3 regions of the Streptomyces sp. A0592 genome follow, and region 3 is predicted to be linked to each of the others. Evidence: riboswitches for the same ligand, from Rfam matches in the RefSeq annotation. Region 3 holds a riboswitch; each other region holds the start of a gene.

Region 1 (9,897 bases), on a different contig from region 3:
CCAGCTCTTCCCGCTCTTCGGCATCGCCAACCAGCTGCTGGCCGCGGTCGCCCTGGCCGTCTGCACCACGCTGCTGGTGAAGTCCGGCCGACTCAAGTGGGCCTGGGTGACGGGCGTCCCCCTGGTCTGGGACGCCACGGTGACCCTCACCGCCAGCTACCAGAAGGTCTTCTCCGAGGACGTGAAGGTCGGCTTCTTCGCCCAGCGCGACAAGTACCAGGCGGGCATCGACGCCGACAAGGTCCTGGCCCCGGCCAAGAGCATGGACGACATGCACACGATCGTCACCAACGCCACGGTGGACGGCGTGCTGTGCGCCCTCTTCGCGGTGCTGATCATCGTGGTCCTCGCGGACGCGCTCCGCACCTGCGTCAAGGCCGTCCGCGACCCGGGGTCGGCGAAGCTCTCCGAGGTCCCGTGGACCGAGTCGAAGATCGTCGCCCCGGCGGGCCTGATCGCGACCGCGGAGGAGCGGGCGGAGTTCGCCGCCGCGGCCGACCGCGATTCCGGCGGCGGCCAGGTCAAGGAGCCGGTGGGGTGAGCACCGTACGGAGCGTGCTGGCCAGGGCCAGGTTCTACGTACGGGAGTTCTCCGGGGAGGCCGCCTACGACCGGTACGTCGCCCACACCCGCTCCCACGACCCGGACGCGGAGGTCCTCACCCGCCGCGCCTTCGAACGCGCCCGCACGGACGCCCGCGAGGCGGACCCCCGCGAGGGCTTCCGCTGCTGCTGACCCACGCGAAGGGCCCCGCCGCGTCCTGCGGCGGGGCCCTTCGGCGCTGCTCAGCGCACCCAGTCCTTGAGGACCTCGGTGGGCAGGGTGATGCCGACGGGGTCGGGCAGTGCGATGTCCGTCCCATAGGGCACGATGTGGATGCTCTCGTACCGCTGGCCGTTGGGCTGGCTGTAGACGGAGACCTCGCACTTGGCCCGGTCGATCAGCAGGTAGAGGGGGATGCCGGTCTCCGCATAGGCACGGGGCTTTTCGACGTGATCCCGCCGGACGGTGTCGGAGCCCCACGAAGTCACCTCGACGGCCATGAGGATCGGAGCGGGGTCGACCCAGTCGCTTCGCCCTGTCCCGCGAAGGCCTTTTCCTCGACGGTGCCGCCTCCGACGATAGCGCCGCCCGCCGGGAGGCGTCCTGCACACTCGACCGCATGGACATGCTGATCAGAACGGCGGTGCCCGCCGACCACGAGACGCTGGGCGAGATCACCGCGCAGGCCTACCTCGCCGACGGGCACCTGGACTTCAACGAGGACGACGCCTACCTGAACGTGCTGCGCGACGTGGCCGGGCGGGCCGCACTGGCCAAGGTGCTCGTCGCCGAGCGCGACGGGCAGGTGCTCGGCGGGGTGACCTTCGCCGCACCCGGCAGCCCGCTCGCCGACATCGCGGGCCCGGACGAGGCCGAGTTCCGGATGCTGGCGGTGGCCCACGCGGCCCGCGGACAGGGCGCCGGCGAGGCCCTGGTGCGGGCGTGCGTCGAACGGGCGCGGGCCGTGGAGGGCGTCACGGGCGTCGTCCTCTCCACCCAGCGCAGCATGGCCGGGGCCCACCGGATCTACGCGCGCCTGGGCTTCGTACGCACTCCGGAGCGGGACTGGGCGCCGATCGAGGGCCTGACACTCCTCACGTATCGACTCAAGCTGTAGCCACGCCGACACTACATGTGGGGGTTGCCGCACAAGGGCGCCCCCACATGTATGCTCATGCCTGCTGTCGCCGCAGGGGAATCCGGTGGGAATCCGGAACTGTCCCGCAACGGTATGAAGTGTCCGACATCCGGACACCAAGTCCGATGACCTGCCGGCAGCGCGCCCGGATCGACCGACCCGGGTGCCGACACGTCCGGGCCTCGCGGTTGGGCCGGTGGACGCCGTGCGGTGTGCCCTCCTGCCACGCCCGCATGCGCCCGCGCCCGCCCGCCGATGACCGGGCCGAGCGAGGGAGAGCTCCCGCCGTGACCATCGCGCCTTCCGCACCGCGCGCCGAGTCCGTTTCTGGCGACAACACCGAGGGCCCGGGGGCCACGCTGCTGCGTACCCTCACCGAACTTACGGCGGACCTCCCCGACACCGACCCCGGCCGCGTCGCCGCCGCCGCGCTCCGCGGCCGCAGCTCCGCCGCCGACGAGGCCGAACTGCGCGGGCTGGCCACGGAGTCCGCCGCGGGGCTCATCTCCGAGGACCCCGCGTACTCGAAGCTCGCCGCCCGCCTGCTGACGCTGGCCGTGCGCGACGAGGCCGCGAGCCAGGGCTCCACCTCGTTCTCCGCCTCCGTCGAGGTCGGCCACCGCGAGGGCCTCATCGCCGACCGCACCGCCGAATTCGTGCGCACGCACGCGAGCCGTCTGGACGCGCTGGTCGAGCACACCCTCGCCGAGGGCGCCGACGACCGCTTCGGCTTCTTCGGCCTGCGCACCCTGCACAGCCGCTACCTGCTGCGCCACCCGATCACCCGTCAGGTCATCGAGACCCCGCAGTTCTTCATGCTGCGCGTGGCCTGCGGCCTCGCCGCGGACGAGAGCATCCAGGCCGTCGAGGAAGTGGCCTCGCTGTACCGGCTGATGAGCCGCCTCGACTACCTGCCCTCGTCCCCCACGCTCTTCAACTCCGGCACCCGGCACCCGCAGATGTCCTCCTGCTACCTGCTGGACTCCCCGCTGGACGAGCTCGACTCGATCTACGACCGCTACCACCAGGTCGCGCGCCTGTCGAAGCACGCGGGCGGCATCGGCCTGTCGTACTCCCGCATCCGCGCCCGCGGTTCGCTGATCCGCGGCACCAACGGCCACTCCAACGGCATCGTGCCGTTCCTGAAGACGCTCGACGCCTCCGTCGCCGCCGTGAACCAGGGCGGCCGCCGCAAGGGCGCCGCCGCGGTCTACCTGGAGACCTGGCACGCGGACATCGAGGAGTTCCTGGAGCTCCGCGACAACACCGGCGAGGACCAGCGCCGCACCCACAACCTGAACCTCGCCCACTGGGTGCCGGACGAGTTCATGCGCCGCGTGAACGCCGACGCCGAGTGGTCGCTGTTCTCCCCGGCCGACGTCCCCGAACTGGTCGACCTGTGGGGCGACGACTTCGACGCCGCCTACCGCAAGGCCGAGGCCGACGGCCTGGCCCGCAAGACCATGCCCGCCCGCGACCTGTACGGCCGGATGATGCGCACCCTCGCGCAGACCGGCCAGGGCTGGATGACCTTCAAGGACGCCTCCAACCGCACGGCGAACCAGACCGCCGAGCCGGGCACGGTCGTGCACTCCTCGAACCTGTGCACCGAGATCATCGAGGTCACCAACGACGGCGAGACGGCCGTCTGCAACCTGGGCTCGGTGAACCTGGGCGCCTTCGTCGTGGACGGCGAGATCGACTGGGAGCGGATGGACGAGACCGTCCGCACCGCCGTGACCTTCCTCGACCGCGTGGTGGACATCAACTTCTACCCGACCGAGCAGGCCGGCCGCTCCAACTCCCGCTGGCGCCCGGTGGGCCTGGGCGCGATGGGCCTCCAGGACGTCTTCTTCAAGCTGAAGCTGCCCTTCGACTCCCCCGAGGCGAAGGCCCTGTCCACCAAGCTCTCCGAGCGCATCATGCTGGCCGCCTACGAGGCCTCCTGCGACCTCGCCGAGCGCAGCGGCACGCTGCCGGCCTGGGAGCAGACCCGCACCGCGCGCGGCGTCCTGCACCCGGACCACTACGACGTCGAGCTGAACTGGCCGGAGCGCTGGGACGCGCTGCGCGCCCGCGTCGCCGAGACCGGCATGCGCAACTCCCTGCTCCTCGCCATCGCCCCGACGGCGACCATCGCCTCGATCGCCGGCGTGTACGAGTGCATCGAGCCGCAGGTCTCCAACCTGTTCAAGCGCGAGACTCTGTCGGGCGAGTTCCTCCAGGTGAACGGCTACCTGGTGGAGGAGCTCAAGCAGCTCGGCGTGTGGGACGCCCAGACCCGTGAGGCGCTGCGCGACTCCTCCGGCTCGGTCCAGGGCTTCGGCTGGATCCCGGCCGAGGTCCGCGAGCTGTACCGCACGGCGTGGGAGATCCCGCAGCGCGGCCTGATCGACATGGCGGCGGCCCGTACGCCGTTCCTGGACCAGTCGCAGTCGCTGAACCTGTTCCTGGAGACGCCCACCATCGGCAAGCTCAGCTCGATGTACGCGTACGCCTGGAAGCAGGGCCTGAAGACCACGTACTACCTGCGTTCACGCCCGGCGACGAAGATCGCCCGCGCCGCGCAGGCCGCCACCGCCGCTCCGGTGGCGCTCCCGCAGGCCGTCGACGCCGATGCCCTGGCCTGCTCCCTTGAGAACCCCGAGTCCTGCGAGGCCTGCCAGTAATGAGCTCCACCGACAACAAGAACCTCCTGGACCCGGGCTTCGAGCTCACGCTCCGCCCGATGCGCTACCCGGACTTCTACGAGCGCTACCGGGACGCGATCAAGAACACGTGGACGGTGGAGGAGGTCGACCTCCACTCGGACGTCGCGGACCTCGCGAAGCTGACGCCCGCCGAGCAGCACATGATCGGCCGTCTGGTCGCGTTCTTCGCGACCGGCGACTCGATCGTCTCGAACAACCTGGTGCTGACGCTCTACAAGCACATCAACTCCCCGGAGGCGCGCCTGTACCTGTCGCGCCAGCTGTTCGAGGAGGCCGTGCACGTCCAGTTCTACCTGACGCTGCTCGACACCTACCTGCCCGACCCGGACGACCGCGCGGCCGCCTTCGACGCGGTCGAGGAGATCCCCTCCATCCGCGAGAAGGCGCAGTTCTGCTTCAAGTGGATGGACTCGGTCGAGAAGATCGAGCGCCTGGAGACGGCCGCCGACCGCCGCCGCTTCCTGCTGAACCTGATCTGCTTCGCGGCGTGCATCGAGGGTCTGTTCTTCTACGGCGCCTTCGCGTATGTGTACTGGTTCCGCTCGCGCGGTCTGCTGCACGGCCTGGCCACCGGCACCAACTGGGTGTTCCGTGACGAGACCATGCACATGAACTTCGCCTTCGAGGTCGTGGACACGGTCCGCAAGGAGGAGCCCGAGCTCTTCGACGACGCCCTCCAGCAGCAGGTCGTCGACATGCTGAAGGAGGCCGTGGAGGCGGAGCTGCAGTTCGGCCGCGACCTGTGCGGCGACGGCCTGCCGGGCATGAACACCGAGTCGATGCGCGAGTACCTGGAGTGCGTCGCGGACCAGCGCCTGGTCCGTCTCGGCTTCGCGCCGGTGTACGGCTCGCAGAACCCGTTCTCCTTCATGGAGCTGCAGGGTGTCCAGGAGCTGACGAACTTCTTCGAGCGCCGGCCGTCGGCCTACCAGGTCGCGGTCGAGGGCACGGTCGACCTGGACGAGGACTTCTAGTCCGACCGCTGGTCCGACCGCTGGTCCGACCGCCGGTCCGACCGCGCACCCCCGGGTGCACCGAGAGCCGGGACGCGAGGTGATCGCGTCCCGGCTCTTCGCGTTCCGGGGCGGTGAGGACGCCTGCGGGAGGGCGTCGGCGGGGCTCAGTGGGCGAGGCGCCCGCGGCGCCAGGCTTCCGACCGCGGGCCGTGCCGGCGCGGGGTCGGCGGCATGCCGCCCGCCTTCTGCCGCGGCAGCCACACGAGCCGGGTCTGCACGGCCCGGATCTGCCGGTCGATGCGCCGCTCGCGCAGGGCCCCGTAGAGGCTGGGGGCGAGCAGCAGGGTGGCGACGGCGAGGACGGCGAGGTAGCTCAGGAACGTGTTCATGTCTCCACTGTCCCTCCGTCCGGGCAAGCCCGCGAGTGGCAGGACTGTCATGAAAGAGCGAATTACTGCCACACTGGATCCCATGCTGACCAACGTGGCCGTGGCCCTCCTCGACGAAGTCGCCCCCTTCGAGTTCGGGATCTTCTGCGAGGTCTTCGGGACCGACCGCAGCGACCATGGGCTGCCGGTCTACGACTACGCCGTGTGCGCGGCGGAGGACGGCCCCCTGACCATGTCCGGGACCGGTTTCGCGCTCGCCCCCGCCCACGGGCTGGAGCGGCTGGAGAGCGCCGACCTGATCTGCGTGCCCGCCTTCCGCAACGCCTCGGAGCGCACCTGGCCGGAGCCGCTCCTGGCCGCGCTGCGCCGCGGCGTGGAGCGCGGCGCGCGGGTGCTCAGCGTGTGCAGCGGCGCGTACGTACTGGGTGCGGCCGGGCTGCTGGACGGCCGCCGCTGCACGACGCACTGGATGCACGCACCGGCCCTGGCCGGGCGCTTCCCGCGGGCGCTGGTCGACCCGGACGTGCTCTACGTCGACGAGGGCCCCGTGATCACCTCGGCCGGCACCGCCTCCGGCATCGACGCCTGCCTGCACGTGGTCCGCCAGGAGCACGGCGCCGAGGTGGCCAACGCCGTCGCGCGGCGGATGGTCGTACCTCCCCACCGGGACGGCGGGCAGGCGCAGTACATCCAGCGGCCGCTGCCGCGCACGTCCTGCGACACGGTGGGCGAGGTGATCCAGTGGATGGGCCGCCACCTGGACGAGGAGATCACCGTCGAGCAGCTCGCGGAGCGCGCGCACATGTCGCCGCGGACCTTCGCCCGCCGCTTCCTCCAGGAGACCGGCACCACCCCGTACAAGTGGGTGCTGCGCCAGCGGGTCCTGCTGGCGCAGGAGCTGCTGGAGTCCACCGACGACACGGTCGACGCGATCGCCGGCCGCTCGGGCTTCGGCAACGCGGCGGCCCTGCGCCACCACTTCCTGCGGACCCTGGGCACCACGCCGAACGCCTTCAGGCGTGCCTTCCGGGGCCCGCAGGCCGCCTAGCCGGTCAGGCGTTGGGGACGGTCTCGTAGCGCGGGGTGCCCTCCGCCATCTGGCGCAGGGCGTCCTTGCGGTCCCGCTTCGAGAGCCGGTCGATGTACAGGTACCCGTACAGGTGGTCGGTCTCGTGCTGCAGGCAGCGGGCGAAGTAGCCGGTGCCGCGGACCTTGATGGGGTTGCCCTGGGCGTCCTGGCCCTCGACCTCGGCGTAGTCCGGGCGGGCCAGCGAGGCGTACGCCGTCGGGACGGACAGGCAGCCCTCGTTGGAGTCGTCCAGCACCCGCGAGCCCGCCGGGAGCTCGACGAGCTTCGGGTTGACCACGACACCGGTGTGGCGCACGCCCTCGTCGTCCGGGCAGTCGTAGACGAAGACCTTGGCGTCCACGCCGATCTGGTTCGCGGCCAGGCCCACGCCCTCGGCGGCCTTCTGGCTGGCGAACATGTCGTCGATCAGCTGGGCCAGTTCGTCGCCGAACTCGGTGACATCCTTGCACTCGCGGTGCAGGACGGGGTTGCCGACGACCGTGATCGGGTGGGCGGTGCCGCGCTCCCGGTGGGCCAGCTCGCGCGCCTCACAGTCCTCGGTGTCCACGACGTACCCGTCGTTCACGACCTCGCCACCATCGACAACCTGGTTCTCCTGCTGCGCCATGTCCGCCGTACGCCTTCCGTAAGTCCCGGTCACCGGTGGTCGCCGATGGCCACCGATGTGCCCGTACAGCCTACGGCCCCGTTTCAGCAGACTTCTTCGAGATCCCGCCACTCGCGGCTGTCCGGGCTGTCGGCGACCCAGCCGTCGAGGAGCCCGCGCACGAGTCCGGCCGGTGCCGCGATGCCGCATTCGCGCTCGGGCACCCACAAGGAGCCGGAACCCGCCGTACGGTGCCCCAGCGGTCCGGGGTGTCCCGGCTCGCTGTGGTCGTGGGGATCCAGGTGCTCGCCGTCGCCCTCGTCGCTCGGCATCTCGCTCTCCGAGCAGGTCCGGCACAGCAGCCGCACCGACGAGGACCAGTCCTCGGCGGCGAAGCCCGCGTCCGAGGCCAGCTGCTCCAGCGCGTCGCGGTCCGCCTCGGTGGCCGCCTCCAGCAGCACCACCCATGTCGGCACCGGCGAGGGGGCCCACAGCTCGATCTCGTCGAACACCGGGTACGAGGGGCCTGCTGCGGTGACCCGCTCGCCGTGCGGGACGCCGTCGTGGAGGACTACCTCGCCCCAGCGCCGCCCCGAGGAGGGCAGCGGGATCGACAGGACCTCCAGGCGGGCCGGATCCAGCCTGCGGCCCCACACCACCTCGGCCTCGCCCTCCGGCGAGAGCCGCACTGCGGCGCTGCCCAGCTCCATGCCGACCGGTTCGCCGTTCCCGCTGCCGTGGGGGTCGCCGGGCACCTTCAGGCCGTACGCCTGCCAGGCCCGCCGGGCCAGCGGCCAGTCCTGCAGCGCGGTGGCGGCGATCCCGACGTTCCACCAGTCCGGGGCGCCGGTCTCACGGTCCAGCAGGGCCACGGCGCGCAGTCCGGCGGCCCTCGCCTGCTCCCAGTCGTGCCGGAACTTGTGCAGCAGGGCCAGGTTGAACCAGGACTCGGAGAGCCAGGGCTCCAGGTCCGCGGCTCTGGTCAGCAGCGCGCCGGCGTCCTCGTACCGGCCGTCGCCGATCAGCGTGAACGCGCGGTCGGTGGCCTGCCGCCACGAGGCGGAGGGCCGATGCCGTACCTTCCCGAAGATCCTCACGATTCCCGCCTGCCTGGGGGCACCCTCCCAGCGGTGGCTGGGGGACTACGGTGCAGCCTTGCGGACACTCTTACTGGCATCCAACCATGCCCACTCGGACGGCCGCTCATTACCCATGGGTTACCCCGGTGGGACGGGCACCACTCTGCCACGTCCGCCCCTGGCCAGAACCCTCGCCAGGCATTCCACGACCTCCGGCTGGTAATCGTGCCCGGTGCCCAGGCGGAGCTGTTCCAGGGCGGCCAGTGAGCCGCCCGGGTGACGGTTGCCGCCGACGAGGTCGTCGTACGCGTTCACCGCGCGCACGATGCGGGCGAGCGGGGGCTGCTCCATGTAAGGGTCGGCCTGGCGCTCCACCACCACGGCGACCTCGGCGGGCACCCCGGTCTGGCGGGCCACCTCCCCGCCCAGCCCGGCGATCCGGCGGGCATCGGCGGCCGGCAGCCCGGCGGTGGCCCCGTCCGGCACCGGGTCGACCAGGGAGAGCTGGCCGATGTCGTGCATCAGGGCGGCGTACTCCAGCACCGTGAGCTCCCGCTCCGACAGACCGAGCTCCCGGCCGACGGCGCAGCTCAGGGCTGCGACCCGGCGGGAGTGGCCGGGCGGGGTGTACCCGGCGATCTCGGTGGCCCGGGCCAGGGAGGTGATGGTCTGGCGGTAGGTGGTCCGGATCGCGGTGATCCGGTGGAAGGACAGCTGGGTCAGCAGGAGCGGCACGCTGAAGACGGGGATGGCCCACAGGCCCGCGACGGCCGCGCCGAGCGCGATGACGACGCCGGTGGCGCAGATCGCCGGGCCGATGCCGAGCTGGGCGCGGAGCCCGTCGCGCAGCAGGGGCACGTACGGCCGGCCCGTGCGGGCCCCGCCGAGAGCGGTGGCGAGCACGGCGTCGCACAGGGCGACGAGGCCCAGCAGGAGCAGCAGGAAGACGACGAGGTACGGCCCCTGGCCGACCCGCTCCTCCAGCAGGCCGGAGTTGTAGAGCGGCTGGAAGCAGGCGGCGGCGAAGGCGACGGTGAGCACCCGGCGGGCCAGGTGGTCCGCGGCGGGCCCGCGGCCGCGGGCCACGTGCGGGACGATCCCGGCGAGGGCGGCCGCGGCGACGACGGCGACGGTCTCCAGCACCCCGTGATCGGTCGGGCGGCCGGCGTTCTGGCCGAGCAGGGCGTAGGCGAGGGCGCCGGCCGAGCCGAGCGGCGCGCCCTGGTGGTCGGGGGCGCCCGGCCGGTCCCGGCGGGCGAGCTCGCCGACGGCGACCAAGGTGCCGAAGGCCAGGGCGGCCGCGGGCTCGGCCAGGCCGTGCCACAGGGTGTGGGCGAGGGCGACGGCGGCGAGCGCCCCGGCCGCGCCGTGCACGGCCCGGGCGGCGGCCCCCCTCACCGCCCGC
Region 2 (9,897 bases), 200 kb from region 3:
AACACCGCCTGGAACAGCCGCCGTTCGAAGCGGACCCCCTCGGTGAGGGTGGTCTCGAAGGCCCGGTTCACGGCCTCCTTCGCCATCATCGCGACGGGCTTCGACATCCCCGCCACCGTCTCGGCGACCGCGAGGGCCTCCGCGACGAGGTCCTCGGCAGGGACGATCCGGGAGACGAGCCCGGCCCGCTCGGCCTCGGCGGCGTCCATGGTGCGTCCGGTCAGGCACAGCTCCATCGCCTTGGCCTTCCCGATCGCGCGGGTCAGCCGCTGGGAGCCGCCGATGCCGGGAATGACACCGAGCTTGATCTCCGGCTGCCCGAACTTCGCCGTGTCGGCGGCGAGCAGGATGTCGCAGAGCATGGCGAGCTCGCAGCCGCCGCCCAGCGCGTGGCCCGCCACGGCGGCCACGGTCGGGGTGCGGACCTGGCCCAGCCGGTCCCAGGCCGCGAACCAGTCGCTGAGGTACATGTCCATGTAGCCCTGCGGCCGCATCTCCTTGATGTCGGCGCCCGCGGCGAAGGCCCGCGCGGAGCCGGTGACCACGATGCAGCCGACACCGGGATCGCGGTCGAGGGCCTCGGCCGCCGCCACGACCTCGTCCATGACCTGGAGGTTGAGCGCGTTGAGGGCCTGGGGGCGGTTGAGGGTGAGCAGGGCCACCCGGCCCTTGCGCTCGACGAGGATCGTTTCGTACGGGGTGCTCGGGGTGCTCATGCGGTGCTTCCGTTCCGGGGGCGCAGGGTGCGGACGATGGCGGAGAAGTCGAGATCCGCGCCCTCGCCGGCGGCGAAGGCGGCGTACATCTCGGCGGCCCGGCGGCCGAGCGGCGCTTCGACCCCGCCCGCCGCGAGGGCGTTCGCGGCGAGGCCGAGGTCCTTGGCCATGAGGGGGGCGCCGAATCCGGGCCGGTAGTCCCGGTTGGCGGGACTGCCGGGGACCGGCCCCGGCACCGGGCAGTTGACGGTGAGGGCCCAGCACTGGCCGGAGGCGGTGGAGGCCACGTCGAAGAGCGCCTGGTGGGAGAGGCCGAGGCTCTCGCCGAGGACGAAGGCCTCGCTGACGGCGATCATCGAGATGCCGAGGATCATGTTGTTGCAGATCTTGGCGGCCTGTCCGGCGCCGGCGGATCCGCAGTGAACGGTCCGTTTGCCCATGGCGGCGAGCAGCGGCTCGGCCTCGGCGAACTCGGCCTCGCCGCCGCCCGCCATGAAGGTGAGCGTGGCGGCCTCCGCTCCCATCACGCCGCCGGAGACGGGTGCGTCGAGCGCCCGGTGCCCGGCGGCGGTGGCGGCGGCGTGGGCGGCCCGGGCGTCGGCGACGTCGATCGTGGAGCAGTCGACGAACAGGGTCCCGGGCCGGGCGGCGGCCAGCAGCCCCTGTTCCCGGTAGAGGGCGAGGACATGGCGGCCGGCCGGCAGCATGGTGATGACCACGTCGGCCCCGGCCGCCGCCGCGGCGGCGGAGTCCGCCGGCTCCACGCCGGCGGCCGCCGCGGCAGCCAGGCAGTCCTCGGCCAGGTCGTGGCCGACGACCCGGTGGCCGGCCCGGACCAGGTTGGCGGCCATGGGGCCGCCCATGTGGCCGAGGCCGACGAACGCGATGACACGGTTCACCAGGGCACCTCCGAGAGATGGTCGGCGGCGGCGAGGCGGAGTTCGCGCTCGCCGAGCGGTGCGAAGAACCGCGCCACGTCCCCGTCCGCGACCTCGGCGGGAGTGGCGGGGTCCCAGCGCGGAGTGCGGTCCTTGTCGATCACCTGGGCGCGGATGCCCTCCGCCAGGTCGGGGTGGGCCAGGGCCGCGCTGGACACGCGGTACTCCTGGTCCAGGACCTTCTCCAGCGGGCCGAGCCCGCGGGCGCTGCGTACGGCGGCGAGGGTGACCTTGAGGGCGGTCGGGGGCTTCGTCAGCAGGGTGCGCGCCGCCTCCTGGGCGGCGGGCGCGGGATGGCGTGCCAGCCGGTCGGTGACCTCCTCGACGGTGTCCGCGGCGTAGCAGTGGTCGATCCACTCGCGCTGCGCGTCGAGTTCGCCGGGCGGCGCCTCGGCTACGTGGGCCGCCAGGACGTCGTGGACGGAGCCCGAGGCGAGTGCGGCCAGCAGGGCCGGCAGCCGCTCGGAGGGTACGAAGTGGTCGGCGAGTCCGCAGCGTTGGGCGTCGGCCGCGCCGATGGGGGTGCCGGTCAGGGCCAGGTGGGTGCCCAGTTCGCCGGGGGCGAGGCCGAGCAGGTAGGTGCCGCCGACGTCGGGGACGAAGCCGATGCCGGTCTCGGGCATGGCGACGCGGGAGCGTTCGGTGACGATACGGACGGTGCCGTGGGCCGAGATCCCGACGCCGCCTCCCATGACGATGCCGTCCATCACGGCCACGTACGGCTTGGGGTAGCGGGCGATGCGGGCGTTGAGGCGGTACTCGTCGCGCCAGAAGTCCAGCGAGGCGGTGCCACCGGTGGCGGCGTCCCGGTGGATGGCGCGGATGTCGCCGCCGGCGCACAGGCCGCGCTCCCCCGCCCCCGTGATGACGACCGTCTCGACGGCGGGGTCCGCCTCCCAGGCGTCGAGGGCGTCGGCGACGGTGCGGACCATGGCGTGGGTGAGTGCGTTCAGCGCCTTGGGCCGGTTGAGGGTGATGTGGGCCGCGCGGCCTTCGGTGCGCAGCAGTACGGGCTCGTCCGCGGCCGTCATCGGACGGCCTCCGTGAGGCCCCGGGCCACGATGACGCGCATGATCTCGTTGGTTCCTTCCAGGATCTGGTGCACCCGCAGGTCGCGGACGATCTTCTCGATGCCGTATTCGCTCAGGTAGCCGTAGCCGCCGTGGAGTTGGAGCGCCCGGTCGGCGACGGAATAGCCGGTGTCGGTGGCGAAGCGCTTGGCCATCGCGCAGAGCCGGGGTGCCAGCGGGTCGCCCCGGTCGAGGGCTTCGGCGGCCTGGCGGACCAGGGCGCGGGCGGCCGCGAGTTCGGTGGCCATGTCGGCGAGGCGGAACTGCAGTCCCTGGGCGTCGAGGAGCCTTGCGCCGAAGGCCTGCCGGTCGGCCAGGTGGGTGAGGCTGCGGTCGAGGGCGCTCTGCGCTCCGCCGAGGGAGCAGGCGGCGATGCCGAGCCGGCCGCCGTTGAGGCCGTTCATGGCGATGCGGAATCCGTCGCCCTCGGCGCCCAGCCGGCGGTCGGGCGGCAGGCGGACGCCGTCGAGGACGACCTGCCGGGTGGGCTGGGCGTTCCAGCCCATCTTGCGTTCGTTCGCCCCGAAGGAGAGGCCGGGGTCGTCGCGTTCGACGACGAAGGCGGAGATGCCGCCGGGGCCTTCCCCGCCGGTGCGGGCCATGACGATGTAGACGCCCGAGCTCCCCGCGCCGGAGACGAACTGCTTCACGCCGGTCAGCACGTAGCAGCCCCCGTCGCGGTCGGCCCGGGTGCGCAGGGCCGCCGCGTCGGAGCCGGCTCCCGGCTCGGTCAGGCAGTAGCTGCCCAGGGCCGCGGCCGAGCAGAGGTCCGGGAGCCAGCGGGCGCGCTGGCCGTCGTCGCCGTAGCGGTCGATCATCCAGGCGACCATGTTGTGGATGGAGAGGTAGCCGGCGATGGAGGGGCAGCCCGTGGCAAGGACCTCGAAGATCAGGGCTCCGTCGGTGCGCGTGAGTCCCGAACCTCCGTGTTCCTCGCGGACGTAGACGCCGCCGAGGCCGAGCTGCGCCGCGCGGCGCAGCACGTCGGTCGGGAAGTGCTTGTCGCGGTCCCAGTCGACGGCGTGCGGAGCCAGGTGTTCCTGCGCGAAGTCGAGGGTGACCTCGGCGAGGGCGAGCTGGTCCTTGGTGAGGGTGGTGGTCGTGGTCACGGTGCTCACCCCATCGTCGGGATCGTGAAGGACGCGCCTTCCTTGACCCCGGAGGGCCAGCGGGAGGTCACGGTCTTGGTGCGGGTGTAGAAGCGGATCGAGTCCGGGCCGTGCTGGTTCAGGTCCCCGAAACCGGACCGCTTCCAGCCGCCGAAGGTGTGGTAGGCGACGGGCACCGGGATGGGCACGTTGACGCCGACCATGCCGGTGTTCACGCGGCGGGTGAAGTCGCGGGCGGTGTCACCGTCCCGGGTGAAGATCGCGACTCCGTTGCCGTAGGGGTGCTCGCTGGGCAGGCGGAGGGCCTCCTCGTAGTCGGCGGCCCGTACGACGGACAGGACGGGGCCGAAGATCTCCTCCCGGTAGATGCGCATGGCGGGGCGCACGCGGTCGAAGAGGGAGGCGCCGGCGAAGAACCCGTTCTCGTGGCCGGGCAGGGTGAAGCGGCGTCCGTCGACGACGAGTTCGGCGCCCTCGCCCACCCCGATGTCCACGTAGCGGCGCACCCGGTCCAGGGCGTCGCGGCTGACCAGGGGCCCGAAGTCGGCGGCCGGGTCGTCGGAGCGGCCGATGCGGAGGGTGCCGAGCCGTTCCTTGAGGGCGGCGACGAGCGCGTCGGCCGTCTCCTCGCCCACGGGTACGGCGACGGAGATGGCCATGCAGCGCTCGCCGGCGGATCCGTAGCCGGCGCCGACGAGCGCGTCGACGGCCTGGTCGAGGTCCGCGTCCGGCATGACGATCATGTGGTTCTTCGCCCCGCCGAAGCACTGGGCGCGCTTGCCGTGCGCGGCCGCGGTGGCGTAGATGTGCGCGGCGATCGGGGTGGATCCGACGAAGCCGAGTGCCTGCACGCGGGGGTCTTCGAGGAGGACGTCGACGGCCGCCCCGGTGCCGTTGACGACGTTGAGCACACCGGGCGGCAGGCCCGCTTCCACGAACAGTTCGGCGAGGCGCAGCGGTACGGAGGGGTTGCGCTCCGAGGGCTTGAGGATGAAGGCGTTTCCACAGGCCAGGGCAGGTGCGGCCTGCCAGAGGGGAATCATTGCGGGGAAGTTGAAGGGGGTGATGCCCGCGACGACGCCCAGCGGGGCGCGCAGCGAGTGCACGTCGATCCCGGTGCCGGCGTTGTCGGTGAACTCGCCCTTGAGCAGGTGCGGGACGCCTGCGGCGAACTCGACGACCTCCAGGCCGCGCTGGAGGTCTCCGGCCGCGTCCGGGACGGTCTTGCCGTGCTCGGCGGAGAGCATCCGGGCGAGCTCGTCGCGCTCGTCCTCGACGAGTTGGAGGAAGCGCAGCAGGACCCGGGCGCGGCGCTGGGGGTTCCAGGCGGCCCATGTCGCCTGGGCTTCGGCGGCGTCGGTGACGGCCGTCCGTACTTCGTCGGGGTCGGCGAGCGGTACGCAGGCCTGTACCGCGCCGGTGTTGGGGTCGTACACGTCGGCGAAGATCCCGGAGGTGCCGGGGGTGCGCTTGCCGCCGATGAAATGCGTCAGTTCACGGACCATGGTTTCCTGCTCTCGTCAGGTGGGATCCGGGGATGGCACGGCGGACCGACGGCCGCACCCGGTGGGGTGCGCCGCTGGGGAACGCCGTGGGACAGGGCGGCGCGAGGCCGCCGAAGAGCCGACGGGCCGAAGGGCCCGTGAAGCGAGAACCAGGAAGGCCTGCGGATCAGGGTCGGAGCGCCCGGGTCATCCGGTGCCGTGGCGTTCGGCCACTGGTGACGACGCGGCCGACCGCGGCGGCGGGCCGTTCGGCCCCGGCCGTGATCTGCCGGGCACTCCTAGGTCGACGCGGGAATCACCGCGTGCTCCGCCGGATCACCAAGGCCATGGGTACGGACCGGTGCCATGCGTGTCTGCTCCATCCTCGTGGACAACACGGAACAACCCACGGCCGGTATCCTGACTCCCGGATCGACGCGCGCGCCCCGGCCTTCCCGATGGATTCCTCCGTCAGTGGCCTGTCCTGCTGAAGCGCGCACTCCCCGGTCACAGTGGCGGGACCGCGCCGGATTCGCACCGGCTTCCCTGCACCGCGGGTCTCTGCACTCCCGACGATATAGTTGGACGTCCTAGTAAGTCCACCCCTGCCGGGTGGCCGTGCCGGGAACCGGGCCGTCGCCGGTCGCGCCGTCGTTTACCGGCCGTACGCGTCCGCAGGGGGGCGCAGCGGCGGGCCGCGCGCTAACCTCCCGCCATGATTGACATGAACATGCAGCGCGCGGGCTTCCGCGGCCGCCCCGCCGGCGCGCTCCGACGAGGCCACGCCCGGCGGACCCTGGTCGGTCTCCTCCTGCTGGCACTGCTGGGCACGGTGACCACGGCGACGGCCTCGACCGCCCCGCCCGCCCCGCCCGCGGCGGCGGCCGCGTCCGGCGCACCGGCCGGCCTCGCGGCCGCCCGCTGGGGCGACCGGCGCCTGGACGAGGTCTCCTTCCTGACCACCCACAACGCCTTCACCAACTACGAGGACTCCCGCTGGAGTTCGGTGAACCAGTCCGAATCGGTGCGCGGCCAGCTCGAAGGCGGCGTGCGCGGCCTGAGCCTGGACACCCACTGGTACGAGCGCAGCACTTGGCTGTGCGTCATCAGCTTCGGGAGCGACTGCTATCCCAGCGACGTGTACCTGTGCCACGGCGAGTGCAAGACCTTCGCCGGTGCCACCTACGCCCTGCCGCGCCAGTCCTTCCACGGCACGATGCAGACTGTGGTGGACTTCCTCGCCGCCCACCCCCAGGAGGTCGTGACCGTCTTCCTGGAGGACTACGTGAGCGCCGACCAGCTGCGGCAGTCCCTCGGCCGGGTCCGGGGGCTGTCCGACATGGTGTTCCGGCCCGACGAGTGGGGCGTGCGGCAGAACGGGTGGCCGAAGGTCGCCGACCTCGTCACCTCCGGCAAGCGGCTGCTGATCTTCTCCGACCGGTCCGACCGCGAGAACCTGGGCGTCATGTACGACCGGGCGTGGACCGTGAGCAACTTCTGGAGCCTCGGAGACCTGGGCAACGACCTCACGTGCGTCAGCCGCTGGTCCGACCTGCCCCTGGACCGGCAGGAGCCCGGCTTCCGTCGCCTGTTCACGATGAGCCACCACCGCAACGTGCCCACCGTGCTGACGGCGGCCCTGGACAACGGCGCGAAGCTGCGCAGCCGCATCGCCGAGCAGTGCCGGCCCGCGGCCGGGGGCCGCGACCCGAACTTCGTCTCGGTCGACTTCCACCGCCTGTCGGACGGCAGCGGCCACACCCCCGCCTCGATCGTCGCCGAGCTCAACGCCGGTCCGTAGAACGGGGCGTGCGCCCTACCGGGCACGGCCGGGTTCGGGCAGGATGACCCGGCGCACCGGAGGGCGCTCACGGCGGCGCCCGCCCGGCCCGACCGTGATCCGGAGGTCCCCTTTGACGTGGCACGACGACCAGGCACGGCGCGACGAGCTCTACCGCGACCCGTACCCGCTGTACGACCGCGCCCGCCGGGCCGAGGGGCTGACGTACGTGCCCGAGTTCGACGCGTGGCTGGTCGCGCGCGACCGCGAGGTACGGGAAGTGCTCCTGCGGGCGGAGGACTTCTCCTCCGCGAACTCCCTGCTGCCGGACGTCCCGCTCTCGGAGGCGGCGCTCGGCGTCCTGCCGCGCGGGTTCGGGCCCCGGCCCACGGTCGTGTCCTCGGACGGCGCCGCCCACCGCCGGCACCGGGCCCCGCTGAACCGGGGCCTGTCGGCCGCGCGGGTGGCCGCGCTGGTCCCGTACGCGCGCACGTGCGCCGCGGAGCTGGTGGACGGCTTCGCGGCGGACGGGTCCGCGGAACTGGTGCAGGCGTACGCACAGCGGCTGCCGGGGATCGTGGTCGGGCGGCTGATCGGGCTGGACCCCGCCGATGTGCCCGCGGCCGTGCACGGCGGCTACCGGGCCGAGGAACTGCTGTTCCGGCCGCTGCCGCCGGAGGGCCAGGCGGCCGCAGCCGAGGACGTGGTCGCGCTCCAGCACCTGCTGGACGGGTACGTGCGCGACCGGCGCGCCCACCCCCGGGACGACCTGTGCTCGGTCATGGTGGCCGCCCTCGCCCCCGGTACGGGCGAACTCACCCTGGAGCAGCGCCACGAGCTGGTGACGAGCCTGCAGAACCTTCTGATCGCCGGATTCCTCACCACCGGCGCCCTCATCGCCACCACCCTGCTGCACCTGCTCGACGACGACCGGCGGCAGTGGCGGATGCTCTGCGCCGATCCCTCGCTGATCCCGGCGGCAGTGGAGGAGGCCGCCCGCCACGACACCGCCATCCAGGCCTTCCGGCGGACCACCACCCGCCCGGTGGCCCTGGGCGGTACGGAACTGCCCGCCGGGGCCGCCGTCCTGGTGGCGTACGGTGCGGCCAACCGCGACGAGGAGCGGTACGAGCGGGCCGGCGAGTTCGACATCACGCGCCCCGTGGACCGGCGGCACCTCGCCTTCGGGCACGGCCCGCACGGCTGCCCCGGATCCCGGCTGGCGCGCGAACAACTCCGTCTGACGCTCGAACTGCTGACGGGCCGCATGCCGGGGCTGCGGCCAGCCCCCGGCCGTCCGCGGCCGCGGATGCGGCCCACCCTGATCCACCGGTCGCCGGAGGCGCTGCACGTGACCTGGTGACCAGGAGCGGGTGAGGCAGTGAGCGGGGCTCCGGTTGTTTCCGGAACATGGCAGTCGTGTGGCAGGTGCGCCGGGATCCGGCCGAGGCTCCCTGCGGGTGCCTAACATCCCCGGCATGGCTCCGGCGTCGCGCGCCGTACCGCACCCCGTGCGGCGCGCCGCCGGGCCTCCCCTCGCCCGCCCCCACCGCCAAGGACCAGGTCCGCCATGAGCGTCCCCGCCTCACTCGACGTCGAGCAGGCGCGCCCGCGGCTGCGCGAGCTGACCGTCGTCGACGTCCGCACGCCGGGCGAGTTCGCGTCCGGCCACCTCCCGGACTCCCTCAACGTGCCCCTCGACCGGCTCGTACGGAGCCTGCCGCAGCTGCGGCAGGCCGCCGACCGCGGCGCCCTGCTGATCGTGTGCGCCTCGGGGGCCCGCTCGGACAGCGCGGTCCGCACCCTGGCGTCCCACGGCATCCCCGCGTCGAGCCTCGCGGGCGGCACGGAGGCCTGGGCGGCCGGCGGCAACGCACTGGAGCACCCCGGCGGCGGCGCCCGGCCGCGGGCCGTGTGGGCCATGGAACGCCAGGTCCGCTTCGCGGCGGGCACCCTCGTGCTGCTCGGCCTGTTCCTCGGGCTGCTCCTCCACCCGGCCCTCTCACTGCTGTCCGCGGCGATCGGGGGCGGACTGGTCTTCTCCGCGCTCACCGGGACCTGCGGGATGGCGGTCGTCCTGGGGCGGCTGCCGTTCAACCGGCGGGATGGCGAAGTCCTGCGGTGACATCCGCTCCGGGGTCCGGCACGAGGTCCTGCCCCGGGTGCGGCAACCTCCCGGGTGCCCGCAGCGTCCTTGCGTACAGGACCCGCCGGCCGAGGCGGCGCGTGCACCGCGGAGAGGACATGTGATGAGTGAGAAGGCCCGTCGGTTGTTCGACGCCCTCGACCTCGACCAGGACGGCACCCTGACACGGGCCGAGGTCATCGGCGCCCTGCGCTCCAAGGGACCGACCCTCGCCGCGCAGGGGGCGATCCCCTTCTGGGGCGTGGGGGACACCGAGGAGTCCTCGGCGCTCTTCGACGCGGCCGACCAGAACGGCGACCGGGTACTGAGCTTCGAGGAGTTCGCGGCCGTCGTCGACCGCCGCTTCGGCTGGTAGCCCCCGCGCCGTCCGGCGGGCGGCCGCCCCGCGTGCGCCGCCCGCCGGGCGGCAGGAGAATGGCAGGGGCGGCGGGGCGCCCACGCGGGAGGTTACGGCCCCGGCCGGCCCGCGGCGGCCGACCGGACGGGGCGGACGAGTCAGGTGATCGCACATGTGCCGGTGGCTGGCGTATTCGGGAACCCCCGTGCTCCTCGACACCATCCTGTACAAACCCGCCCACTCGCTGATCGACCAGAGCCTCCACTCGAAGCTGGGCGTGGAGACGACCAACGGCGACGGTTTCGGCATCGGCTGGT
Region 3 (9,897 bases):
TCCCGCCCTGATCGGCGTGGGCACGGTGACCACCGCCGGGCAGGCCCTGGCCGCCCTGGACGCGGGCGCCGCATTCCTGGTCTCCCCGTACCCGGCGCCCGAGGTCCGCGAGGTCGCCGAGCGGCGCGAAGCCGTCTTTGTCGAGGGCGGGTTCACCCCGGCCGAGATCGCCTGCGCCGTCCGGGCCTGCGGAGCGGCCAAGGTCTTCCCGGCCCACGTGGGCGGCCCGGGGTTCGTCCGCTCCCTTCGGGCCGTCCTGCCGGACGCGGTGCTCATCCCGACCGGTGGCATCCGGCCCGGCGAGGTTCCCGACTGGATCGCCGCCGGAGCCACCGCCGTCGGCATCGGCAGCGGCCTGCCGGCCGACCCGGACGCACTGGCCGCTGTGTTCGCCGGGTCCCGGCCGGTCCGGCCGGACCGCGGCGAACGTGGCGACCGGGGTCCCGCCGGCCATCGCGCCGCGGCCCCGGAGCCGCGGCCGTGACCGGGCGGGCCACAACCACCGGCTACGACGTCCTCGTGCTCGGCGAGGTCCTGGTGGAGATCCACGCGGGCACCGCCCTGCGCGAAGCCGCCGACGGCACCGCGGCCCGCCTCTCCTACTCCGGCGACGCCCTCAACGCGGCGGCCGCCGCGGCCGCCGCCGGAGCGCGGACCGCACTGCTCGCCGTGGTCGGCGACGACGAGCTCAGCGTCCCGCTGCTGCGGCGGGCCGCCGAACTGGGCGTGGACGTCTCCCACGTCCGCCGCGCCCCGCGTCCCAACGGCGCCTACCTGCTCTCCGCCGACCCCGACGGCGACCGCGAGTTCGTGTACTGGCGCACCCGCAGCGCCGGATCCACCCTCGCGCCGCGGCACGTCGCGTCCTGGCGCGCGCTGCTGACCGACTGCGGGGCGCTCGTCACCAGCGGGATCACCGGCGCCCTGTCGCCGACCAGCCGGGCCGCCGTCCTGGCCGCCGCCCGCCTCGTCCACCAGGCGGGTGGGCTGCTGACGTACGACCCCAACTTCCGCCCCCGGCTCACCGGCCGGGCCGAGGCCCGGGAGCTGCTCGCCCGGATCGCCCCGCTGACCGGACTGCTCAAGACCTCCTGCCCGGCGGACGCGCAGGCCCTCGTCGACACCGCCGACCCGCGCACGGCCGCCACCCGCCTGCGCGCGCTGGGGGCGCGTACGGTCGCGGTCACCGCGGGCGCCGACCGGCTGCTGCTGGACGACGGCACGCGGGCGGCCTACCACCCGGTGCCCGTGAACCCGGCGCCCGTCGACGCGACCGGTGCGGGTGACTGCTTCACGGGCACCGCGACCGCCCGGCTCGTCCTCGGCGACACCCTCGCGGACGCCGTGGCCCACGGCACCGCCGCCGCTTCGCTGTCGGTGTCCGGCCGCGGCGGCACCGGCCGGGTCCCGGCCTTCAGTGAGACGGCGGCGCTGGCGGCCGCACACCGGGGAAGGGCGGCGGAGGGAACGGTCCGGCCGCCCCGGGCCGAGGCTGCACCGCCGATTCCGGATCGGTGACCCAGCCCGCGGCAAGGACCAGTCCGGAGTTCCGGTGGACGGCCAGGAACCCGAACGGCCGGTCGAACCGGACCTCGGCCCGCCGGGCCCGGTGGCTCGGCCGGCGTGCGGCCCCACCGGGCCTGGCGGCGATGGCGGTGACGGCCGCCGCCTCGAACCCCTCGGCGTGGAACCGGGCCATGGCCGACTGCCGCGCCGAGCCGATGGCGAGTGGTTCGGCGCTGATGCCGGGGAAGTGCCCGTGGGCTTCGGCGGTCGCGGTCAGGAGCCCGAACAGCGCCGCGTCCTCCAGCAGGTCGTGCTCCGCGGACAACGAGAAGGCCACGGTGGAGACGGACAGTTGGGGCTGCGGGCTGAAGGCGTCCACCGTCGCGATCGTGAGCCCGGGGCCGGGGCTTCCGTCCGGGAGGGCGTTGCCGGCCGGTGCCGGGAGGGCTCCCGAGACGGCCGCGATGCCGGTCGCCAGTACGTCGGCGGCGGGCGCCGCCGGAGTGCCGAGGAGCAGGTGCACGTCCATGTCCATGTCGACGGCGCCGGTGACCTCCAGGGCCGTGACCGGCCCGGTGGGGCCTTCGGCCACCCGGACCGGGTCCAGTGAGGCCGTGGTGCGGAAGAGTCGGCGCAGGCCGCGGCCGGCCCAGGGGCCGTCGGGCACGTGGCCCGGAAACTCCCGGAAGGCCTCTGCCCACTTCAGCGCCAGCGCGAGGGCGGAGGCGAGGACGAGACGGGTGTCGTGCCGCAGGGTGACCGGCATGCGTTCGATCAGGCCGCCGGTCCTCTCCGAGGCCCACCCGTCCAGGGCCTTCGTGTCCCCCTCCAGGTCGCCGGTCAGCGTGCCCCGTGCGCCGGGCGGGAGCTTCGCCGACCAGCCCTCCTCCAGCGGCAGGCCGGCCGCGGCCCACAGGCCGGTCGCCGCGCTGAGCCCCCGTACGCCGGCCAGTGCGGCCAGCAGCTCCCGCGCGGCACCGGCCGCGTCCTCGGCGGGTATGCCCAGCGCCTGCGCCAGTTCGGCGCGGGCGGGCCCGCCGGCGCCGTCCGCGAGGAGGGCGAGCAGTGGCCAGACCCCGGCGGCGGTGAAGACCGTGCCGCCGGTGCCGGAGGCGGCGTGCGCGGCCCAGCGCGTGGTGAGGCGGTTGACCGCCCGCACCGTCGCCTGCGCCTGGGTTCGCGCCTGAGCCTGGTTCTGCGTCTGTCGCTGCGTCTGCGTCATGCGGGGGAGCGTACGTGGAGGGACGCCGCCGGGCCGGACCGACGTCCACGGCCCGGCGGCGCCGGTCAGCGGCCGCGCAGGCCCCGGTCGACGGCCGTCATCAGCTCGCCGTCGGCGGTGTCCGCGTCGAGCGACCAGAACATCGCGCCTCCCAGGCCCTGTTCGCGGATGTAGCCGGTCTTGGCCCGCAGCACCTGGGGGTCGTCGTACGTCCACAGGGTGGTGCCGTCGAAGAGCCAGGCGTGTCCGCCGCGCCGGTCGCGGTGCACCTGGTAGGCGCCCGAATCGGCCAGCTTCTTCAGCGCCTTGTAGTCCTCGTAGCCGGCGGCCCAGGTGGCCGGGGCCGGTCCGGTGGCGGGCTGCCCCAGGCCGTCCCCGCCGCCGCTGACGCCGGTCCAGCCCTGCCCGTAGAAGGGCATGCCCATCACGAGCTTGTGCGCGGGCGCGCCGCGCCGCTGCCAGGCCTCCACGGTGCCGTGGACGCTGAAGTCGCCGCGGGCGTACAGGGCGGACTGCTGCGCGGTCCTCGGTTCGCCCGAGACGTGGAAGTCGTAGCCCTGGAGGTTGACGAAGTCCAGGTCGCGCATGATGCGGCGGACGTCGAAGCCCGCGTCGATCTTGGCGGGGGCGGTCGGGACGAAGGCGGTCAGCTCGTACGTGGTCCTCTTCTTCCGGCTGTGTGCGTACGCGTCGAGCTGGGTGCGGAACTCCTTGACCAGTGCGGTGAAGTTGCGCTTGTCCTCGGGCCGGTACTTGGTGTCGGTGTCGCCCGCGGAGCCGGGCCACTCCCAGTCGAGGTCGATCCCGTCGAACACGCCGGCTGCGGCTCCGGCGCCGCCGCGGGTGCCGTCCTGGGGGAGGTTGCCCTTGATGTAGAGGTCGATGCAGGACTCGACGAAGGCCTTGCGGGAGGCCGGGGTCAGCGCGGCGTCGGAGAAGTGGGTGGACCAGCTCCAGCCGCCCAGCGAGATCAGCACCTTGAGGCCGGGGTGCTTGGCCTTGAGCTCGCGCAGCTGGTTGAAGTTGCCGGCGAGCGGCTGGTCCCAGGTGTCGGCGACCCCGTCGACGGAGTTCGCGGCGTCGAGCGGGCGCGCGTAGTCGGCCCAGGCGTCGGCCTCGCCGGGATGTTCCCGGTGAAGCACTTGCCCTCGGCGCTGACGTTGCCGAAGGCGTAGTTGATGTGGGTGAGCTTGCCGGCCGTGCCGTTCGCCTCGAGGTCCTGGACCTGGAAGTCCCGGCCGTAGACGCCCCATTGCGTGAAGTAGCCGACCTTCTTGTACGTGCGACCGGATCCGCCAGCGGCGGAGGCGCCGCCGTCCGCGCCGACGGCGGCGGGGGCGAAGGCGGTCAGCAGGGAGAGGGAACAGGCGGCTACGGCCAGTCTGCCGAGCATGCTGCGGCGCATGGGCTTCCTTTGCGGATGCGAGGAGTGGGCGTGAGCGCGTGCGGCGGTGCATGCCGGAAACTATTGGTCTGGACCAGAGTGGTCAAGGGGGCGGCCGAAACTCGGCCGTACCGCTCTGCGAGGGTGGTCCGATGCTGCTCGATCCTGAGAAGACCCTGTTCGTCCGAGGCGCCACCCCCGTGCTGCTGATGGCCGAAGCCCCCGTGCACGCCGCCCTGCCGGCGCTGACCGCGCAGGACGGGGCGGTGCCCCGGTGCGACGGCTGGAGCATCGTCCCCAAGCTCACGCTGTGCGTCGTGGACGGCCCCGGCGACGCCGGGCTCGTCGTTCCCGCGATGGTCGCGCCGGTGCTCGACGGGTCCGGCGGCGGCCTCCGGCCCGGCGACATGGCCGACTGGTGCGCGGACGCCGAACGGGCGGGCGGGGCCGTGGTCCTGTCCCTCGACGCACTGCCCGAGACGCTGGACTGGCCGCACCTCCTGAGCTCCGGAACCTCCCGCGGCGGCTTCCTCGAGGCCCTGGCCTGACCTGCGTCCGTCGCCCCGTTAGTGTGTGCGAGTGACGCTCACCGACGATCGACAGTTCCCCGCCGCGCTCGCCGCCGCCCTGGCGGTCCCCTTCGACTTCGCGGACGGCGACGGGGTCGACTTCGAGCCCTTCGAGTCCTTCCTGTCCGCCGAGGACACCGACGACTGGTTCAGGGCATGGACGGGGAACAACGACCTGGACGGCGGCGCCTTCCGCGTCTTCGGCCAGGACGGCTCCGGCGGGTACGCGGCGTTCTGGCTGGTCCGCCCGGGCCGGCCGCTCGCCGAACAGCCCGTGGTCTTCCTCGGCTCCGAGGGGGAGACGGGCGTCGTGGCGCGCGATCTGGGCGACTTCCTGTGGCTGCTGGCCGACGGCTGCGGCCCGTACGAGGCGGCCGCGCCGTACGGCGCCGACCGGACGTCGCGCCCGGACGAAGCTCTGACTGCGGTCGCCGACCGGTTCGCCCCGGACGCGCGGCGCACGGCCGGCGCGGTGGTCGAGCTGGCCGCCGAGGAGTTCCCCGGCTTCGACGACATGATCATGGAACTCTGCCGCTGATCCCGTTCCGCGACGCGACAGGAATTCACTGGATCGCCGGGCCCGGCCGTGCCATGGTTGGTCTCGCCGAAGGGGTGTAGCTCAGCTGGTCAGAGCAACGGTCTCCAAAACCGTAGGCCGCAGGTTCGAATCCTGCCGCCCCTGCCATGAGGGCCCCGCCGATCGTTCGGCGGGGCTCGGCCGCGTGTCCCGTGCTGCGGCCGGGCTCGGGGGGTGGCCGGTCGCCTACGGCGGCCATGTCGGTGACGTGCCGGCCTGCAAGGGCCTACGGGCAGGACTCGTCCGCCTTGGCGACCTTGAACGACAACGGTTGCCCCGTCAGCGCCGTCCCCGGCTTCGGATCCTGCGAGCACACCTTCCAGTTCGACTCCTGCAGCACCATGCGGCTCTGGACAGCGTCCTTCACCGTGATGCTCGCGTTGGACGGCAGCGCCCCGCGAACGGCCTTCATGCCCTGTCCGACGAAGTCAGGCATCGTGCTGCCCGCGGGCTTCGGGGCGGGCGCGTCGGCGGCCGGGCAGGACTCCTCCAGCTTCACGGCCCCGAAGTCCACGGTCGTGCCCGTGTCGACGTTCGCGCCGGCGGCCGGAGTCTGGGAACAGACCTTCCAGTTCCGGTCGAGGGCTTGGAGCCGGTCGCGGCCGAGCGCGTCGTGGGACTTCAGGACGGCGAACCCTGCCGCCTGTGCTTCGTCCTGAGCGGTCTGGAGGCCCTTGCCGACCATGTTCGGGAGGGCGGCCGTCTTCGCTGCAGCCGGGGCGCTGGAAGCCGGATCGGGGGCGGAGTTCGAGGCGGGCGTGCTGGGCGCAGCGGGCTTGCCGGTGTCGGTGCTCTGCGGATTGCAGGCGGTGAGGCCAAGGAGCAGAGCGGCCGCGGCGGCGAGAGCGGCGGTGTGGTGTGTGCGCATCGCGCCATCGTGTCCGATGTGTGGGAGGTGTGAGGTCTGTGTGACGCACCCGTGACATGTCAGCACCCCGCGCGATGGGGTGGCTCTCAGGAGCGTGTTGGTCACCCCTAAGATCCATGCTGGATACAACAAGTTGGGATTCCTCAGGAGGACGCGAACCATGCAGCCCCGTACGGCGACCCGTGCCGACATACCCGAACTGATCCGGCTCCGCGCGGTGGCGCTCGAAGCGCTCGGTGCCGATCCGGGAGCGGCGGACGCGCCCTGGCGGGACATCGCCCGCGGCTGGTTCGCCGACCGGGTCTCGGACAGCCGGCCGGACTGCACCTGCCTGGTTGTCGGCGGCGGGCCGGGCGAGCCCCTGCAGGCCGCCGGCATGGCGTGGGTGACGTACCATCTGCCCAGCCCCCTCCGGCCCGACGGGCGGCGCGGCTACATCGACGGCATGGTCACGGAGGCGGCGGCACGCGGGCAGGGCCACGCCGGACGGATCGTGGCCGGGCTGGTGGACTGGCTGAACGGACTCGGCGTCCACTTCGTCCAGTTGCACGCCAGCTCCGCGGGCGCATCCGTGTACCGCGCCGCCGGCTTCGCCGCCGCCCAGTACCCCGGGATGGACCTGATCACCGCCCCGGAGCCCGCCCCTCGGCCGTGACGGGGGCCCCACCCCATCCCACGTGCGCGTTCTGGCAGACTGGGGCGCACAACCAGGCGGTGCAGGACAGGAAACCGGTGCGATTCCGGTGCGGTCCCGCCACTGTGACCGGCCGTCCCCACGGGGGACGCCGGGAGTCAGACACTGACGCACCGCCTCTGTTCCTTCACGTCGACCAGGGGACGCGGATCCCCCGGAGAGGCCCCGCCATGTCGCGTTCCCGCGCCGCCCTGCGCGCGTTCACCCCCGTCGCCCTCCTGATGTCCCTCACCGCCTGCGCCGGTTCATCCGGCGCCGGGCAGGACGGGGCCGCGAGTGACACCGCCGCCGCGCCCGGCTTCCCGTACACCCTCACCAACTGCGGCGTGAGCAGCACCTACCAGGCCCCGCCCCGGCGGGCGGTCACCATGAACCAGCACGCCACCGAGCTCATGCTCGCCCTCGGCCTGGGCGACCGGATCACCGGCACCGCCTACCTCGACGATGCCGTGCTGCCGGCCTACAAGCCCGCCTACGACAAGATCAAGGTGCTGGCCGAGGAGTACCCCTCCAAGGAGATCCTGCTCGGCGCCGACCCGGACTTCGTCTACGGCGGCTACGCCAGCGCCTTCGACAAGGCGCAGGGCCGCGACCGCGAGGGCCTGGCCGAGTCCGGCATCAACTCCCGCCTCAACGTGGAGTACTGCACCGAGGGGAAGGTCGGCCTCGACCAGCTCAAGACCGAGATCACCGAGGTCGCGCGCACCTTCGGCGTACCCGACCGCGGCGCGAAGCTCATCGAGGACGAGCAGCGCCGCATCGACGCCGTGAGCGCCCGCGTCAAGGACCGGCCCCGGCCGACCGTCTTCGCCTACGACTCCGGCGAGGCCACCGCCTCCACCTCCGGAGGCAACGGCGTCGGCAACGAGATCATCTCCCTCGCCGGCGGCACCAACGTCTTCGCCGACCTGGGGGACACCTTCGGCGACGTCGCCTGGGAGAAGGTCATCGAGCGCAAGCCCGAGGTCGTCCTCATCTACGACTACGGCGGCACCACCGTCGAGGCCAAGAAGCAGCGCCTGCTGAACGACCCGGCGCTCGCCGAGGTGCCCGCCGTCAAGAACCGGCGGTTCGTCGTGCTCCCGCTCTCCTCGGCCGTCCTCGGCGTCCGCGTGGCGGACGCGGTGGAATCACTGGGAAGCCAGCTCCACCCGAACCCCGCGTGAGGCTCCGCACCGGCACGGTCCTCGCCGTCCTCACCGCCGCGCTCGCCGTCTCGGCGATCGCGGGCCTGGCGCTGGGACCCGTACGGATCGCCCCCGGCCGCGTCCTCGACATCGTCGTCGGCGGCCTGTCGGGGAACCGGCCCACCGGCGCCTTCGCCTCCATCGTGTGGGACGTGCGGATGCCGCGGATCCTCCTCGGCGCCGTCGTCGGAGCCGGGCTCGCCGTCGCGGGCACCGTGCTCCAGGCACTGGTACGCAACCAACTCGCCGACCCGTTCCTCCTCGGGGCCTCCTCCGGGGCTTCCGCCGGAGCCGTCCTCGTGATCGTCTTCGGCACGGCCGCGGCCGGATTCGCCATGGGCGTGCCGCTGGCCGCCTTCGTGGGGTCCATGGCCGCGCTCGTCGCCGTCTACGCGATGGCCCGGCGCGGCGGCACCATGACCACCGGCCGGCTGATCCTGGCCGGCGTGGCCGTCCAGTACATCCTGTCCGCCTTCACCAGCCTCGTCCTCGTCCTCGCCGCACACCCCGACCAGATCCGCTCCGTGCTGTTCTGGACCCTCGGCGGTCTCGGCGGGGCGCGCTGGGACGAACTGGCCCTGCCCGCGGTGGCGCTGCTCGTCGGCGGCGCCCTGCTCCTCACCCTCGCCCGCCCGCTCGACCTGCTCCTCACCGGGGAGGAGGGCGCACACACCCTGGGGTTGGACACCGGACGCTTCCGCGCCGCCGTGTTCGTCCTGACCTCCCTCGTCATCGGCGTGCTCGTCGCCTGCAGCGGGGCCATCGGCTTCGTCGGGCTGATGGTCCCGCACGCCGCCCGGATGGTCGTGGGCGCCGGACACCGGGCCCTGCTGCCCGTCGCCGCGCTGGGCGGGGCCGTGTTCCTGATCCTGGCCGACCTGATCGCCCGTACGGCCGCCGCCCCCGAGGAGATACCGGTGGGGGTGGTCACCGCGCTCGTCGGCGGGCCGTTCTTCCTCTGGATGCTGCGCCGCTCCAGCCGTACCGAAGGGGTGACCGGATGACGGAATGGACCGGACCGGCCCGGCCGGTGGACCTGGCCGTCGAGGGCGTGCGGTACGAGACCGACGGGCACACCCTCCTCCACGGAATCGACCTCACCGCCCGGCCCGGTGAAACGGTGGGGGTCGTCGGCCCCAACGGAAGCGGCAAGACCACCCTGCTGCGCTGCGTCTACGGAGCCCTGCGGGCGACCGCCGGCCGGGTCCTGCTGGACGGCGCGGACGCGGGCGAGCTCACCGTCAAGGAACGGGCGCGGCGCGTGGCGGTGGTGCCGCAGGACGCGAGCGGCACCTTCGGACTGACCGTCCGCGAGGTCGTCGCCATGGGCCGCAGCCCGCACAAGCGCTTCTGGGAACAGGACGGTCCGGACGACATGCGGCGCGTCGCCGACGCCCTGGAGACCGTGGGCGCGGGCCCCTTCGCGGCCCGCCGCTTCGACGAGCTGTCCGGGGGCGAACGGCAGCGCGTCCTGGTGGCCCGGGCGCTCGTCCAGGACCCGGGGCTGCTCGCACTCGACGAGCCGACCAACCACCTGGACATCCGCTACCAGTTGGAGGTCCTCGGCCTGGTCCGGGCCCTGCCCGCCACCGGCCTGCTCGTCCTGCACGACCTGAACCTCGCGGCCGCCTTCTGCGACCGGCTGTACGTCCTGTCGGGCGGCCGGGTCGCGGCCTCGGGGCCGCCGGCGGAGGTGCTCACCGAGGAACTCCTGACCGAGGTGTACGGGGTGCGCGCCCGCGTCGAGGTCCACCCCGACACGGGCTCGCCCAACGTCGTCTACCTGCCCGTGGCGGCGGGCTCCTGGTAGCCGTACGGGCGCGTGATGATCTCCATCCCGTGCCCGGCGGGGTCCGTGAAGTAGACGCCGCGGCCCCCGTCGTTGTGGTT

Evidence for each region. Region 3 has a riboswitch for cobalamin ahead of E6U81_RS01585 (ABC transporter substrate-binding protein). Riboswitches for the same ligand answer to the same signal wherever they lie in the genome.
Region 1: it holds a riboswitch for cobalamin, as region 3 does, so the genes downstream of both, E6U81_RS28435 (ribonucleoside-diphosphate reductase subunit alpha) here and E6U81_RS01585 (ABC transporter substrate-binding protein) in region 3, are expected to answer to the same signal.
Region 2: it holds a riboswitch for cobalamin, as region 3 does, so the genes downstream of both, E6U81_RS00570 (CoA-acylating methylmalonate-semialdehyde dehydrogenase) here and E6U81_RS01585 (ABC transporter substrate-binding protein) in region 3, are expected to answer to the same signal.

What each region holds. Positions count from the first base shown of each region.
Region 1 is NZ_SSBM01000025.1:56,329-66,225, reverse strand. Features, by position in the region: gene E6U81_RS28455 (carbon starvation CstA family protein) at 1-541, shown strand, start outside; gene E6U81_RS28450 (YbdD/YjiX family protein) at 538-735, shown strand; gene E6U81_RS28445 (Uma2 family endonuclease) at 786-1,043, opposite strand; gene E6U81_RS28440 (GNAT family N-acetyltransferase) at 1,163-1,660, shown strand; cobalamin riboswitch at 1,705-1,834, shown strand; gene E6U81_RS28435 (ribonucleoside-diphosphate reductase subunit alpha) at 1,969-4,350, shown strand; gene E6U81_RS28430 (ribonucleotide-diphosphate reductase subunit beta) at 4,350-5,366, shown strand; gene E6U81_RS28425 (hypothetical protein) at 5,513-5,737, opposite strand; gene E6U81_RS28420 (helix-turn-helix domain-containing protein) at 5,820-6,785, shown strand; gene def (peptide deformylase) at 6,790-7,434, opposite strand; gene E6U81_RS28410 (hypothetical protein) at 7,518-8,510, opposite strand; gene E6U81_RS28405 (HD domain-containing protein) at 8,631-9,890, opposite strand; gene E6U81_RS28400 (HD-GYP domain-containing protein) at 9,887-9,897, opposite strand, start outside.
Region 2 is NZ_SSBM01000001.1:121,560-131,456, reverse strand. Features, by position in the region: gene E6U81_RS00590 (enoyl-CoA hydratase) at 1-716, opposite strand, end outside; gene mmsB (3-hydroxyisobutyrate dehydrogenase) at 713-1,615, opposite strand; gene E6U81_RS00580 (enoyl-CoA hydratase/isomerase family protein) at 1,612-2,685, opposite strand; gene E6U81_RS00575 (acyl-CoA dehydrogenase family protein) at 2,682-3,833, opposite strand; gene E6U81_RS00570 (CoA-acylating methylmalonate-semialdehyde dehydrogenase) at 3,839-5,338, opposite strand; cobalamin riboswitch at 5,710-5,910, opposite strand; gene E6U81_RS00565 (PI-PLC domain-containing protein) at 6,033-7,118, shown strand; gene E6U81_RS00560 (cytochrome P450) at 7,231-8,460, shown strand; gene E6U81_RS00555 (rhodanese-like domain-containing protein) at 8,668-9,222, shown strand; gene E6U81_RS00550 (EF-hand domain-containing protein) at 9,347-9,598, shown strand; gene E6U81_RS00545 (class II glutamine amidotransferase) at 9,753-9,897, shown strand, end outside.
Region 3 is NZ_SSBM01000001.1:317,179-327,075, forward strand. Features, by position in the region: gene E6U81_RS01540 (bifunctional 4-hydroxy-2-oxoglutarate aldolase/2-dehydro-3-deoxy-phosphogluconate aldolase) at 1-484, shown strand, start outside; gene E6U81_RS01545 (PfkB family carbohydrate kinase) at 481-1,518, shown strand; gene E6U81_RS01550 (serpin family protein) at 1,415-2,728, opposite strand; partial or broken gene E6U81_RS01555 (glycoside hydrolase family 18 protein) at 2,794-4,133, opposite strand; gene E6U81_RS01560 (hypothetical protein) at 4,265-4,660, shown strand; gene E6U81_RS01565 (SMI1/KNR4 family protein) at 4,692-5,219, shown strand; tRNA gene E6U81_RS01570 (tRNA-Trp) at 5,290-5,366, shown strand; gene E6U81_RS01575 (PASTA domain-containing protein) at 5,485-6,126, opposite strand; gene E6U81_RS01580 (GNAT family N-acetyltransferase) at 6,287-6,781, shown strand; cobalamin riboswitch at 6,809-6,949, shown strand; gene E6U81_RS01585 (ABC transporter substrate-binding protein) at 6,991-7,986, shown strand; gene E6U81_RS01590 (iron ABC transporter permease) at 7,983-9,011, shown strand; gene E6U81_RS01595 (ABC transporter ATP-binding protein) at 9,008-9,817, shown strand; gene E6U81_RS01600 (VOC family protein) at 9,787-9,897, opposite strand, start outside.